Regions from separate parts of the Planctobacterium sp. AWH2_060 genome, predicted to be linked through region 2. Evidence: predicted binding sites of a transcription regulator. Region 2 holds the regulator's gene; the other holds the start of a gene.

The links. Region 2 encodes LexA, which represses DNA repair genes until DNA is damaged. Its sites were predicted from a motif close to TACTGTATNNNNATACAGTA; they were not measured.
Region 1: the regulator LexA is predicted to act here: its motif matches at 4,432-4,451, upstream of ACXAD8_RS17165 (DNA-methyltransferase).

Annotation. Positions count from the first base shown of each region.
Region 1 is NZ_JBSWTG010000001.1:4,010,203-4,018,050, forward strand. It holds gene ACXAD8_RS17150 (ISAs1 family transposase) at 1-1,088, opposite strand, end outside; gene ACXAD8_RS17155 (ISAs1 family transposase) at 1,319-2,428, opposite strand; gene ACXAD8_RS17160 (DUF6575 domain-containing protein) at 2,538-3,755, shown strand; gene ACXAD8_RS17165 (DNA-methyltransferase) at 3,748-4,419, opposite strand; partial or broken gene ACXAD8_RS17170 (RHS repeat-associated core domain-containing protein) at 4,520-4,670, shown strand; gene istB (IS21-like element helper ATPase IstB) at 5,102-5,845, opposite strand; gene istA (IS21 family transposase) at 5,861-7,381, opposite strand; partial or broken gene ACXAD8_RS17185 (Tle-like phospholipase domain-containing protein) at 7,608-7,848, shown strand, end outside.
Region 2 is NZ_JBSWTG010000001.1:3,664,673-3,672,520, reverse strand. It holds gene ACXAD8_RS15710 (DUF2909 domain-containing protein) at 1-10, shown strand, start outside; gene ACXAD8_RS15705 (cytochrome c oxidase subunit 3) at 15-896, opposite strand; gene ACXAD8_RS15700 (cytochrome c oxidase assembly protein) at 909-1,469, opposite strand; gene ctaD (cytochrome c oxidase subunit I) at 1,479-3,077, opposite strand; gene coxB (cytochrome c oxidase subunit II) at 3,089-4,210, opposite strand; gene lexA (transcriptional repressor LexA) at 4,606-5,229, opposite strand; gene plsB (glycerol-3-phosphate 1-O-acyltransferase PlsB) at 5,404-7,842, shown strand; gene ubiA (4-hydroxybenzoate octaprenyltransferase) at 7,845-7,848, opposite strand, start outside.

The sequences.
Region 1 (7,848 bases), 350 kb from region 2:
AACAGTAATTCCGTCCTGAATTTGCTACTCCATGCTGCCCTCCGCCGTTTACCTGCTATGCTATCTTTTTTACCCTGATGTTGCTTTATCAGATTCAGACATGCACGATTGAACAACGCAATATGAGCTGCTCCGTTAGGATCGCTTATTTTGAGCTGGTCTTCGCGAAAAGCGACATCAAGCACCCAGTGTAACTGGTTTTCTACTGACCAGTGCTCTCTGATGATACGGGCGAACTGCTCTGCATCAGCTGCTAATGAGCTTGCATACCAGCGGGAATGATAGCTCGTTTGACCACCCTGCTGACGTTCACTGGCAACCTCGATGATACTACGAATATGTGGCCATTTTGTTTTTAGTTCTTCAGGCAGTTCGGCTTTCATTTGCATTACTGTTCGGCTTTCCTGACGTCCATGTCCCTGATTCGACTGGGTAAAGGTATTGAGAGCTTCGTCATTGTATCGTTCAGTGAAACTCTCTTTTACATACTCAAAGAGCTTGCTTTGATTCGCCTTTAACTGAATAACGAAGTCACTTTTAGCTTTGACTATCGTCTCCATGGTGTTTGTCTGGCAATGCAGTGCATCAAGCGTATAAATGGCATCTTCCATGGCCAGCGCCTCAATCACATTTCTGGCGACAGCACGTTCATTGCCTTTGTTGTCGGAACAGTCCTGATACAAAGCAATCCCGGAATTCACATCAAAAGCACTGACGACATGTAACGCTTTGCTCACATCTTCCCGCCAGGCACCTCGCATAGTTTTACCATCAAGAGCAATAACCGATTGCCCTAAAGTCTGCCTACGTTGGTTAATCCAGCCAAACACTGTCTGTAACAGTATTTCTGTGTCCAGTGCCTTAATAATTCCTGCAATACAATGTCGTTTGGGGATACCATTTTCAAAACGGCGATGTTGGCGTAACCAGTCCAGCTGACTTTCGCCAAACTCTTCAATGGCTTTCCAGCCATCTGCTCCGCTAAGTACAGCGGACAACGTCAGGAAAATAACGTCAACAAGGTTGTGCTTGAGATTAATATCTTTGCGAGGATCCGGGATGATTTCCAAGTGTTTTACCAGTGACATATGGGGTTTCCGATAATGAAAACGGATCAGATCAACTGAATCAAGATAAGTTCACTGGTGAGATATATTGAATGGTGATCAATATTCATTTTTATATATCAAAAAGTTAGGATCCCGCCCTGCCAATTAGTATGAGTAAAAAAGACGAGTTGCTTTTTCTTGGCACTACTACTTTTGGGAACCTCTACTATCACAACGTGTATAGTTTTTAAGGGCTTGAATATACTCGGTTAATTATTTCCAAATAGCACTTCATGGCGGTAGTCATCGCTCCCGGCACACCAGCCCATTTTTTGTGGTTTCGTCTTTTTCTTTTTGTCTTTATGCTGGTTTAACAGATTCAGAGCCAACCGCCTGAAGCAGGCTATATTGATGGCGGAATTACCAGCGTACATTCTCTGATCATCCTCCCTGAACGTCACATCCAACACATGATGCTGACTGTTTTCTATGTACCAGTGGCGTCGGGTAGCCTTCATCAGTTCGTCAAGCGTCAGTTGTTCAGTACAGACATAATAATGGGTCTCATGGCTGGTTTGTCCTTTGACAGAGCGTTCTCTCACCACCGCGGCTATCGTTTTCAGGTCTGACCATTTTTCTTTTAGTTGCCCCTCAAGGATGAGGTCTGTTGACCAGACCGTGCGGGTTTCTTTTCGTCCATGTCCGGTTTCACTTTCGCTTAAACTGGCCTGTTCTGCCTCAGGTAAAGCCCAATATTTCTGGAACAGTGTATCTACCGCCTCAAGTAACGTGGGTTGATTTTTCTTGCACTGTACCAAAGCAATCCCTTTTTGTTCTTTAATCTGGTGGATAGTCTCTACCTGACAGTGAAGTGCGTCCAGGGTCAGAATAGCCCCGGTAATGTCCAGCGATTCAATTAACTCCCGGGCCATTGCCAGCTCATTTCCTTTGCCTCGTCCGGCTTTGTGATACAACACCAGCCCCTGTTCCACATCAAATGCAGAAACCATGCTCAATGGCGTTGAGCCGCTATATTTCGCGACACCTCGTACATCTTTGCCGTCAATAGCAATATGTTGAAACTGGCTTTCTTCCCTGACCGCATTTACCCAGGAAACCAACGCTGCCATTAATGATTCAGGCACCATAGTTCTGATGATACGGGCGACATTTTGTTGGGTGGGTATCCCGTATTCAAAAGGCAGATATTGTCTTAGCCAGTCCAGTCGTGTTTCGCCAAAAACATGAATATCAGCCCAGGATTTACTGCCACTTATGAGGGCACTTATCAACAGGAATGACATCTCCAGCACAGGATAATCCTGATTAACATGAGATCGGGTATCAGACACTTTTTGAAGATGAACAAGAATTTCCATGACGCGACCTTTATGAGAGATAAATCGGGCCAGGATGGAGTGAACAGAGTTCAGTGTAAAGCTATTTTATCGGCTTATGCCACAATGTGATCGTTAAAGGGAGCGTTATATCAAAAAGTTTGATCATGCCCTTTATAGTTTTTACGGTGAGCCTGTCATATTTTCTGCACTAAATGATTTCGAACAGTTGTTTTTTTGCTACAGCCTCGGCCCTAAGGATGGAAAGGACAGGTGGCTGATAACACCAGCATCCAATCAAAAAATTAACCAACTTGAACAGAAAGATATTCCAATTGTAAAAGCAATCAGAACCTCAAAACAAGACAGAGTATTATTTGTTGATGAGGACTTAAATTCGGGAATTTTAAAAGAACAATGGAAGAAATTTGCGTCACTTAAAATTAAAGTTCCCACTGATTCTGTATTCATTTCCGAAAATTACAACTTAGATGGCAAAAGGAAGCATACTCACAAGATCAGAATTTCAAAATCGAACTCAGGTGATTTAGTTTCAGGAGTCCTAAATTCTATTGGAGAAGCTTTCTCAGAGTTTTTGGGGGCTTTCCTCGGCGCATATAATATTAAATCTAATTTTGTTGCAAGAGATGCAATAGAAGGTTCATTCGTTTACAGAGTGAAAGCACAAGATCCTGAAAAGCTTAGGAATGAAGGTTATGAATTACTGAACAAAATTCAGGAAAAGTCTTCTCTTATACAACTTATCAAAGAACGTAAGTTTGACCTTCGAGCATTACGGAAATTGTTTGCTTTGCAACTAGAGAAAAGTGTAAATGTAGAATTAATTGATGAAGAAACTACGCAACGAGTATTGTCTCTTGATCAAGCAACAATTGAATCACTACTAAACGAAGTAGATGAAGCACTTCGAACATATCTTGATAGTACGATGGTTCCGCAGGCAGACTCTACCGAAGCAATAGCTAGTTACTTGAATATCTTAGAAACAGATGGAGTTGTGACAGCTGAAAAATTTGGAAAAGATCCTCGTCAAGTCTTGTATTATCGAGATGCGTGCATAATGCTTTCTTTGGTTCAAGAGTTTGGTAGATTGACCCCTTTCGGAAAGAAGATTGTAGATGCAAAAACTAATGTGGATGTTATTGCAGTAATTAAGCAACAGTTTGAAAATACAGACTGTTGCTTTATTTGGATGCATGAGCAAAAAGTCTCTGACATTAGAGACATTGACGAAAACACAGCAGCAGATTTCCTAATAAACTATTGCAATGGTTTGAGTGAGAATACTGCAAGAAGAAGAGCACAAACTCTCGTGGCTTGGGTCAAAAAGTTTAAAACACTTAAGTAATTATTTCCGAAATTCTTTTATTTGTAATTTCAATTGCTTCCTCACATAAGTCATTTCCCACAAAATTACGACCCAGTTTAGCTGATGCACTTCCGACAAATCCTGAACCACAGAAGGGATCCATAATAATATTATTTTCTATTGAGCTTTGCTCTATTAATGTCTTGGCGAGTCCTTCTGGCTTTTCAGTTGGATATCCTTTCCATACACGTTTTTCTACTAAAATGTCAGGCGTAGCAAGACTGTTAAGTTTTTTCTTACCTTTTTCGAAGAACAATATAAATTCATATCTTGCTCGATAATGGTATCCCATACCAATAGCGACTTTGTCCCACACGAGAGGTTTCCAGAATTTGAATCCAACTTTCTCTGCGATTGGTTTTACTATGAAAGCTGTTTCCTGATCACAAAATAAATAAAAGTGACTGTTTTTCTTCAATACCCTGTGTACTTGAGTAAAGAGTTCTTCAAATCGATCATTCGGAAAGATTTTAAACCACTTATTACTGGATGCTTTACTATTCTTTAATCGTGTAGTAGTTCCGATTTTGCGGTGTTTTTCGAGAGATTCATATGGAGGATCAGTGATAACAAGGTCAATTGAACAATCTTCTATCTGTTTTAAAAACTCAACAGCATCCAAATTGTATAGTTTATATTCCATTAATTAATCTACATATGTATCTATATACAGTGAATATTGGCATGAATTAATTAGCAAATCCAATCAAAACTAAAAAATTATAATTAGTAGGCTTGAGCACGTTCATATGAATGGTCGGGCGTATGACTACAACACTGGCCGTTTCTTGTCGGTTGACCCCTTTATTCAGTCGCCCACAAATAGCCAGAGCATTAACCCCTACAGCTATATCATGAATAATCCGTTGAGTGGGACGGATCCGAGTGGGTATACAAGCTGTGGTGTAGATGATAGCGCTGGTTGTCTTGTTGATGCTTTTGTAAATGGAGATTCAGAAGTGACTATAACCGGAGCGGATGGTAAGGCAATTGGCACTTATACTTTTAACGGTGATTCTAATGGAGATATGGGAGCAAAACTTTCAGCAATCAAAGAATTTGGTAAATCTATGCATAGAGCAAAAAGAGATGCTGCTATATCTGATCATGTTTATAAGAATAGACACCATGGGAAAGGAAAGTTGCCTGATGGTGTTTCAAAGGTCGATCCTTCTCAATATTCGGAATTGGAAGGGTTAACTTTCAATGATGTCGATTGGCACCCTAATAGATCCACCCATTTGCGACGTATTGGATCCACTTCAAACCGTCATTTTAGCCCTCAAACAGGGGGATTATTTCTCGCTTTTTTCTCCTCGTCCAGTCTAATTATGGTTCTCTCGTAATTTGCGGTAACTTTCGCCTTCCAGAACCAGTCGATAAGCGTTGTGTTTGAGTCGGTCGAGTGTCGCCGCGCCAAGCAGTTTATTTGGGAATGCCTGTCCCCATTCACTGAAGTCCAGGTTACTGGTGATAATCGTTGATTTTTGCTCATACCGTTCATCGATTAAGTCGTGTAAATCTTCATCCTGAGGTGATTTGAGTGGCTTTAAACCGAAGTCATCAATGATGAGTAAGTCGACTTTTGCCAGCGTTTGGAAACGCTTCTCATAGGTGTTGGTTGCTCTGGCTGCGTGAAGATTGGACAGTAACTTAGCCTGAGTGAAGAACAACACATCAATGCCTTTTTGTACCGCACAATGGCCAATAGCCTGAGCCAGATGACTTTTACCGGTGCCGCATGGACCCGCAATAAGTACTGCTACATGTTCGTCAATGAACCGGCAATCAGCCAGCTCATTAATATAAGCGCGATTCAGGTTAGGGTTGGCACTCAGATCGAAGCTCTCCAGGGTTTTATTGCCCCTGAAGCCTGCACGACGAAGGCGGGTGGCATATTTCTTCTGATCACGCCTGGCGACTTCATCCTGTACCAGTAACGCCAGGAAGTCCGGATAACTGAGTTGATGTTCGATGGCTTCACGATTACGCATCGCCAGAGAGTCCGTCATGCCAGAGAGGCGTAGTTGCTTCAGTAGTGGTGTAAGTTCGGGGATCGGATTGATCATCGTTTTTTCCTTATTCTAATGAGGGAGAAGTTTATTGGGATCTCGATGGAACCGGCCACCGCCGGTATAGACATCGCTCAACGTATCGAAGGCGTTCGATTCAATGGGCTGCTGGTCCAGTCCTTTTTCGAGGATTTGTCTGACCGCACTGTAGCGCACGTTATCGAAGGTCAGTGCCCGCAAGCAGGCAGCTTCAACGCGCTTATCACCGTAGCGTCTGGCAAGACCAACAACACCTTGTGCTGCGCGAAGGTTATCCAGTACCCGACTGGCGAACAGGCGCTTAATGAACACATGGCATGACTCACCAATCCGTTTCGCCTGAGTCAGACAATATTGTGGATCCTGCATGTTGTAAGCCTGAGCTGCGGGCGGTTGATGTTCGGGAACGGTGGCTCTGCCACCCTGATGGCGCATTCGGGCATGCGTTGCCTTGAGTTCATGGCCCTGATAAATGCGAATCATATTGTCACTGGCTTTGAGCCAGAGTGTTTCTCTGATCAGCGTATAGGGTACTGAGTAACGGCAGTGTTCAAACTGTACGTGGCCATCACCGTGTACCTTGACCTTTGTCCAGACGGCCTGCTCCGGTGGCACATCAGGTAACGGTTTAAGTCGTGCCTGCTCTATCTCAGTAAAGCGCTCAAGCGGCTGACATTTCGTGGTGCCGTGTTTACGATTTCCCGCAACCGCCAGCAACCAGCGTTTAAGTTGTGCATTGGCATCACTCAGACCGCGAAATTCCTTCAGGGGAACAAAGCTGTTTTTGATATACTTAACGTTAGATTCAACGCGGCCTTTTTTCTGCGGATCGCGTACCGGGCATGGCGCAATCAAAAAACCATAACCTTCAGCACATTCACCATAAGCCCTTTGTACCTGTGGGTCGTGATAGCAGGCCTTTGTAATCGCACATTTTGGATTGTCGATAACTACGCGTTTGGGCACCCCCCGGAACCACTCGAACGCCCGCCGGTGGCAGGCCAGCCAGGTTGCGGTACTTTGGTCACGGATAAACTCAGCATAAATGTGCCGACTCCAGGCCAGGGTCATCACGAAGATCCAGCTTTTGCGTAACTCGCCTGTTTGAGTATCGACAATGAGTGGTCCTGCGCCGAAGTCCACTTGCGCGGCATCGCCCGGTGTAAACTCCATGACGGTTGTAGGAACAGGCGTCTTCTCAGACAGGGCTTTTAAGTAACGGATCACCGACCAGTAACTACCGGTGAAGCCATATTTATCCATCAGTGCCTGATGGATTGTCGTGCCCTGCACACCATCCTGATACCACTTGTCGACTTTATCAGCGTAAGGTGCAACGGATGAGGTTGTGGTTGGGTTGGGTGGCTTCTCGCTAAAGACAGCGGCCAGTTGTGTATCATCAGGCAGCTCGCTATCCGGTTCAAGCCAGCCATGCTTCAATGCGGTACGCTTAATCGCTTTCACTTTATTACGGCCAGCGACGCCACTATCAGCGATGGCTCGATTAGAATCCCCCATTCGCATTCGAACGAGGATGTGTCGGTATTGGTACATTTCAAACCTCCGGTTTGCCATGCGTAATCTCCTGACTGCAAAAACAGTCAACGATACGCGAGTTAAACAGAAGTTTGAGGGGAGAAATCAGGTCAAAGTGGATCTATTACGCCGCCAATCAGGTGGATCGATTACGGTGCAAATGGGGTGGATCCATTACGCCGCCAACGAAATGGATCCATAGCGGTGCCAATTAACAAATGACGAAGGTACGGGAGGTTCAGGGTTTAAATCTGGACTTTATTATGATGAGAATTATGATGAATATATATATGCGTTCGCTGGTACCGAAGGTGGAATAACAGGAGCTGATTGGAAAACCAATGCAACTGAGATGGTAGGAACCTCTGACCAACATAGATTGGCAGTTCAAAATACAGCCGTGATATCTAAAATTGTAGGAAAAGACAATCTTAGACTAACAGGGCATTCATTGGGAGGAGGGTTGGCCTCTTTGGCGGCGTTAA
Region 2 (7,848 bases):
TCCCTACTGAGTTTTTAAAGAATATAAACAAATACAAATAAGCACACCCAGACAACATCAACGAAGTGCCAATACCAACTGGTGGCCTGGAATGCGAACTGGTTGTCTGGGCTAAAGTGTCCCTTCATCACCCGTCCAAACATAATGATCAGCATTAGGGTACCCAGGGTTACGTGCAAACCGTGGAAACCGGTGAGCATAAAGAATGTATTCCCGTAAATGCCGGAATCCAGCTTTAACCCCATGTCCTGATAAGCGTGAATATATTCCACCACTTGCAGGTACAAGAAAGTACAACCTAATAAGATAGTGATGCCAAGGAACAATTTCAGTTTTGCTCGCTCCCCTTTTTCTAATGCGACATGTGCAATGTGAGCCGTTACCGAGGACACTAATAAAATAATGGTGTTGTACAGAGGCAGACCGGTCCAGGGCATAGCTTCGGTGGTAGTGCCTCCTGGTGTTTCCACCAATGGCCAGATAGCTTCAAATGTTGGCCATAAAACTTCGTTGGTCATGGCATTGTTGGAAGAGCCCCCCAACCATGGCACGGCAATCACTCTGGCGTAAAACAGGGCACCAAAGAAAGCGAAAAAGAACATAACCTCAGAAAAGATAAACCAGGACATGCCTTGTCGGTATGAACGTCCAAGTTGAGCACTGTGCATACCGGACATAGATTCATCTATCTGGTTTTTAAACCAACCCACCAGCATAAACAGTAAAATTACAAAGCCCGCCAACAAAACCATTCCGGCATTGCCATCGGTGCCATTTTTCATTTCTATAACGAGATTACCAGCCCCAAATGCCATCAGAAATAGCGCAACAGCGCCAACAAACGGCCATGGACTTTGGTCGGGAACATAGTATTTTTCGTATTGTTGTTCACTCATTTTCTTCTCCTTTTAACCGCGATTCATGGCAATTTCTTGCACATCCCCGGTTACGTCATACAAAGTATATTGCACTGTAAAAAAGTTAATGTGCTCCGGTAATTCGGGATCCACATAAAACCGCATCGGCATCACAGTTTCAGCACCAGACTTGAGCGGTTGCTGTTCAAAACAAAAACATTCTGTTTTATTCAGGTAAATCGCTGCTGTTCCCGGAGATACTGAAGGAACAGCCTGACCAACAATATCCCGCTTAGTAGGATTTTTGGCGTAAAAGTCCACCTGATGCATTTCGCCAGGATGCACTTCTACGCGCCGAGTTTGCGTCTCAAATTGCCACGGCATACCCGTGTTTGTTCGGGTGATAAACTCCACGGTAATCAACCGGCTCTTATCCACTTCAATGTTGGCATACACAGCAGCTTCATTAGAGGTTTTGCCATTAATACCTGTGATTGCACAAAATACGTCGTATAAAGGCACCAGGGCAAAACCAAAGCCAAACATACCGAAAACAACGACCACCAACTTAATGACGACCTTGTTATTTTCTTTCTGCCGCGAATTACTCATGATTTCGAATTACTTAACCACTGGCGGTGTTTCAAAGGTGTGATACGGAGCCGGGCTCGGCACCTCCCACTCCAATCCTTCTGCACCATCCCAAACCTGTGCTGAAACAGGCTCGCCTTGCTTGCGGCAAGCCTTAATCAACAGCGCCAGGAAGATCAGTTGCGATAGACCAAAGGCAAAGCCTCCCAAGCTGATCCACTTGTTAAAATCGGCGAACTGCAAGGCATAATCCGGGATACGTCTGGGCATACCCGCCAGACCGACGAAATGCATAGGGAAAAACAACACATTGACTGACACCAGTGAACACCAGAAATGTAGCTTGGCCAGTGTGATGTCGTACATCTTGCCCGTCCACTTAGGCAACCAGTAATAGGTAGCCGCCATGATGGAGAACACGGCACCGGTAACTAGCACGTAATGGAAGTGAGCCACGACAAAGTAAGTATCATGGTACTGGAAATCCACCGGTGTAATCGCCAGCATCAAGCCTGATAAGCCCCCAATGGTAAATAACACGATGAAAGCCAGGGAGAACATCATGGGAATTTCAAAGCTGATTGCACCGCGCCACATCGTCGCCACCCAGTTAAATACTTTCACCCCGGTGGGCACCGATATCAGCATAGTGGCAAACATGAAGAACAGCTCCGCCCCCACTGGCATACCGGTGGTAAACATATGGTGAGCCCAGACGATAAATGACAACAAGGCAATGGACGCCGTGGCATATACCATGGAGGAATAACCAAACAATTTTTTACGGGAGAAGGTGGGAACAATCTGAGAGATAATGCCAAAGGCTGGCAAGATCATGATATACACCTCAGGGTGACCAAAGAACCAGAAAATGTGCTGGAACATCACCGGATCACCGCCACCAGCAGCGTCAAAGAAGCTGGTTCCAAAGAATTTGTCGGTGAGAACCATTGTCACCGCGCCAGCTAATACCGGCATAACAGCTATCAGCAGGAATGCGGTAATCAGCCAGGTCCAGACGAACAGTGGCATTTTCATCAGAGTCATACCTGGTGCGCGCATATTCAATATGGTTACGATAACGTTAATCGCACCCATGATTGAGCTGGCACCCATGATGTGCACTGAAAATACAAACAAAGCCGTTGTATCGTTACTGTAAGTGGTAGACAGAGGCGCATAGAAAGTCCAACCAAACGCGGGACCGCCACCTTCCATAAATAAGGACATTAACAGGATCAAGAAGGCAAAAGGCAAGATCCAGAAACTCCAGTTGTTCATTCTGGGTAACGCCATATCCGGCGCACCAATCATCAGTGGTACCATCCAGTTTGCCAGACCAGTAAACGCTGGCATAACGGCACCAAATACCATGATCAACCCATGGACAGTGGTCATCTGATTAAAAAAGTTAGGGTCAACAATTTGTAGTCCAGGCTGAAACAGCTCCGCCCGAATAACCATTGCCATGGCGCCGCCTATCAAAAACATGATGAAGGCAAACCAGAGATACAAAGTACCTATATCTTTGTGGTTAGTAGTGTATAACCAGCGCTTAATACCAGTAGGTTTATGATCGTGATGATCATGGTGCTCGTCGTGATGGATATCATTAGTCACTGTACTCATCTCAACTCCCCTTATTGTCCGTTTAATACAGCGTTAACATCTTTGGCTTGCACCAATTCACCTGTATCGTTACCCCAGGCGTTTCGCTCGTAAGTTATTACAGCGGCTAACTCTTTCATGGAAAGCTGCTTGCCATAAGCTTGCATGGCCGTTCCGGAAACACCGTTAACCACGACCTCAATGTGTTTTTGCATATCGTTAATGGCGATATCACTGCCCTTCAGTCCCGGGAATACGCCCGGTAAACCTTCACCATTAGGCATGTGGCAAGCGGCACACGTGGTGTTGTAAACGCGCTCACCGACACTCATGAGTTCGTCCATATCCATGTTCATAGCCAGTAATTTTTGCTCTTCTTCTTTGGCTATGCGCTGCTGCTCTTCTTGCTCAGCAATCCAGGCCGCGTAATCTGCTGGCTCTTTGGCAATTACCACAACCGGCATAAAGCCGTGATCCTTACCACATAACTCAGCACACTGACCGCGATAGATACCTGGCTTTTCAACTCTTGCCCAGGCTTCGTTGATAAATCCTGGGTTGGCATCTTTTTTAACGGCAAAATCCGGTACCCACCAGGAGTGGATAACATCATCCGAGGTGATCAGAAAACGGACTTTTTGATTGGTAGGAATGACCAGAGGGCGATCCACTTCCAGCAGATAGTTAATATTCTTTTCTAACTTGTTATTGATTTGCTCGGGTTGAGTAGCCATCACAGAATAATACTCAACCTCGTTATCCATGTACTTGTAATGCCACTTCCACTGAGAACCGGTTACCAAAACGGTGACATCAGGTGAAGACACATCTTCCATAGCAATCAGGGTTTTGGTGGCGGGAATAGCCATTCCGATTAGAATAATGAAGGGCACGACGGTCCAGGCGATTTCCACTTTAACACTTTCATGAAATGTTGCCGGTGTAACCCCTCTGGATTTTCTGTGGAAAATCGTGGCCCATAACATGGCACCAAATACAATCACACCAATGACCACACAAATCCAGAAAATGGTCATGTGTAAGTCATATACCTGTTGGCTGATATCTGTGACACCAGTGCGCAGATTTAACTGATATTGATCAGGTTTGGGATCTGACGCTGCGAAACTAGTGAAACTCACTAAAAACGCCATCACGCCCCAAATTCCAGTAAACAATTTACCCACCTGTGTGTTCCTCCTTCATTACCCGTTGTTTTGTTGTTGGTCATTTTTACAACAACGGTGCCGCACAAAAGTTACAGCATTGAAACATATATGTTATTACTATGTTAAAATCTGAATGATATGTAAACAAATTTCGAAGATCAAAAACAATTGAGAGACACTAAATGATGTTTTTTTCATCATCTATAGCGTCAAAAATAGACCGAAATCTTAAAAAGGGAAATAAATAAGCTGTTTTTAAAGCTAACTTTTAACGGGAACAACCAACTAGCAGGCCGTTAAAGATACAAAAAAGCCCATTTATCAATGGGCTAGAAGAGAGTGAGAAATAGTGAAATATTTTTGTTGGCAAGAAAAGTTTGCTACATCCAGGCGTTATTTCGGATAATTCCTACTGCTATACCTTCAATATTTAAGGGTTGAGATTTTAGATCGACCTTAATTGGTGCAAAATCAGGATTCTCGGCATGTAACAATACCTGAGAGCCGCTCTTTTCAAAACGCTTAACGGTAACATCCTCTTCCACTCTGGCCACCACAACCTGACCATTACGGGCCTGATTAGTGCGATGAACCGCCAGTAAATCGCCATCCATAATTCCAATGTCTTTCATGCTCTCGCCGTCCACCCGCAACAAATAATGGGCTTCAGGTTGAAACATGCCAGCGGCTACCTGATAGTGACTTTCTATGTGCTCTTGCGCCAGGATGGGTTCACCAGCCGCGACTTTACCAATTAATGGCAGACCTAATTCCGGCTCAGGTTCATCAACAGGTCCGGTAAGGCGAATACCACGAGAGGTGCCCGCTAAAATTTCAATCACCCCTTTTCTGGCCAGCGCCTTTAGGTGCTCTTCGGCGGCATTAACTGATTTAAAGCCAAGCTCACGTGCTATTTCGGCTCGGGTGGGCGGCATACCCGTGTCGGAGATTGTCTCTTTTATCAGGTTCAACACCTGCTCTTGTCGTAACGTAAGTGGACGCATATCTAACCTGTTTTTACGTACAGTTTAACTGGGAGTATATACAGTTACCGGATAATCTCAATAAAAAATCCGCAATTTCAGTTAAGTCCGCTGAAATTCGCTTACACAGATCACTAAGCCAAACAGAAAAGGTCATGCTATGATCGCAATAATTTGAATCTGAATTTAAGCACCATGGCCTGGTATCAAAATCTATTTTTTAATTTAGTAAAATACCCGACTCGCTGGCTGGTAAAAACCAGTAATATTCCTACAGATATCGAGGGCGAATTAGGTATCGATAAAACTCGTCCTATCATTTATCTGTTAAAAACTAATTCAGTCACTGACCGCGTTGCCCTGGAGTTGTCTACCAAAATGCTGGGCTTACCGGCTCCCGATCAACACCTGGAAATTGCTGGTGACAAAATTAGCAACTGTTTGTTTTTGCAGGAACCTGAATCTCTATTCTCAAAAAAATCAAAACACACAGACATCAACAAAAGTTTTACCCGCCTTTTTGAACTGCACCGAGATGATGAAAACCTGGATTTACAAATCGTTCCCGTGTCTATCTTCTGGGGACGCGCACCAGGTAAAGAAAGTCGCGGTTGGGCAGACCTGTTCACCTTCAAGGCCTCGCCAAACTGGTTGCGAAAGTTTTTTATTGTGTTGTTTTTAGGGCGAGATAACTTTGTCTATTACAGTTCCGCGGTTTCCAGCCAAAAAATGGCCACCACCGTAGGCTCAGATTCTGAAATCGCTCATAAGTTGATCCGACTGGCCCGCACCCACTTTTATCGTCGGCAGCAAAGTATGAACGGTCCAATGTTAATGGACCGACACCAGCTTTTTAACAGCATTCTGGCTGCGCCATCCGTTAAAAAAGCCATGGCACAGGAAGCTAAGAACTCTCCGCAACAGTTGCACAAAGCACGAATCAAAGCGAAAAGTTACATCGAAGAAATTGCCGCCGATTACCGGGAAGGCGTGATCCGCCTGGGCGATCGCTTATTGGGCCGGGTCTGGAACAAGATATATAACGGTATTGAAGTTAAAAATGCCGATAAAGTGCGGGAACTGGCGCAAAATGGTCACGAAATCATCTATGTTCCCTGTCATCGCAGTCATATGGATTACCTGCTGCTGACCTACGTAATTTACCACGAAGGACTGGTGACACCGCACATTGCCGCGGGTATTAACCTCAACTTCTGGCCCATCGGTGGTTTATTCCGACGCGGCGGTGCTTTCTTTATTCGCCGCTCATTCGCTGGTAATAAACTCTATACTGCGGTATTCCGCGAATACCTGGAGCAATTATTTAACAAGGGTTATTCCGTTAAATTTTATGCCGAAGGCGGACGCAGCAGAACCGGCCGGTTACTGCCGCCCAAAACCGGCATGTTAGCCATGACTATTCAGGCAATGGTAAAAGGCGTTAAACGCCCGGTGAGCATAGTCCCGGTTTATATCGGCTATGAGCATGTAATGGAAGTGAAGAGCTACCTCAAGGAATTGCGCGGCAAAAGTAAGGAAAAAGAATCTTTCCTCGGGGTATTTTCCGCCATCAGAAAGCTGAAAAACTACGGCTACGGATTTTTAAACTTTGGCGAGCCTATTCATCTGGGCCAATACCTGGATAAAAATGCCCCGGATTGGCGAGAAGCGCAAGCCAGCCTGGACGATAAAAAACCATCATGGCTTAATCCTACGGTGAACACCCTGAGCCACAATATACTGGAGCGTATTAATCAGGCATCAGCGGTAAGCGGCATGGGCCTGGCGTCACTTTGTTTACTGGTGGCGGAGAAACGCGCCATGAGCAAAGAAGAGTTGTTGCAGGTCATGGAAAGCTATCTGGCCTTGCTAAGGCAATGCCCATTTAGCAATCAAAGCAGTTTTCCTCAGGTGGGCGCAGAAAAACTGTTAGAAAACACCCTGCGACTGGGTAAGTTTAATGTCACCGAAGATAGCTTCGGGGAAATCATCTCGATTGAACGAGACAACGCTATCCTGCTCACTTATTACCGCAATAATATTCTGCATATGTTCTGCGTACCCGGATTAATCGCGGCGATAGTTGTTGCTCATAACGAATGCCACCGCGAAGAAGTTATAAAAATTGTAGCCCGGATTTTTCCATTGTTGAAAAAAGAACTCTTTATCTACATGAAAGAGGAAGAGGCTGAGATTTATACCAGAGGCTTAATAGACGGCATGGTGCAGCAAGGCATGTTAAAAGCCAGTGATGATATATTAATGCCTGCAGATACCAGTAGTGTGCAGTTTTATAGCCTGTGGTTATTGAAGTCTGTTATTCAGGAAACGCTGCAACGGTACGCTTTAGTACTCAATCAACTGGAACAGCTGGGTACCACTGCACGCGGCGCACTTGAAAAGCGCAGTCGTCAGGTAGCAGAACGCATGTCAACATTGCACGGTATCAGTGCCCCGGAATTTTACGACAAAAACGTATTAGCCACCTTTATTGCCGCAGCCCGTGAATATGAAATCTGGGAAGCCAATGAAGAAGGTTTATTGCTGCACTCGGAAAAAAGCAGGGAATTACAGCAATTGCTGTTTACTCTGGTTTCTCCGGAATTTGTTAAACGATTACAGCAGATAAAGTAACCTCAA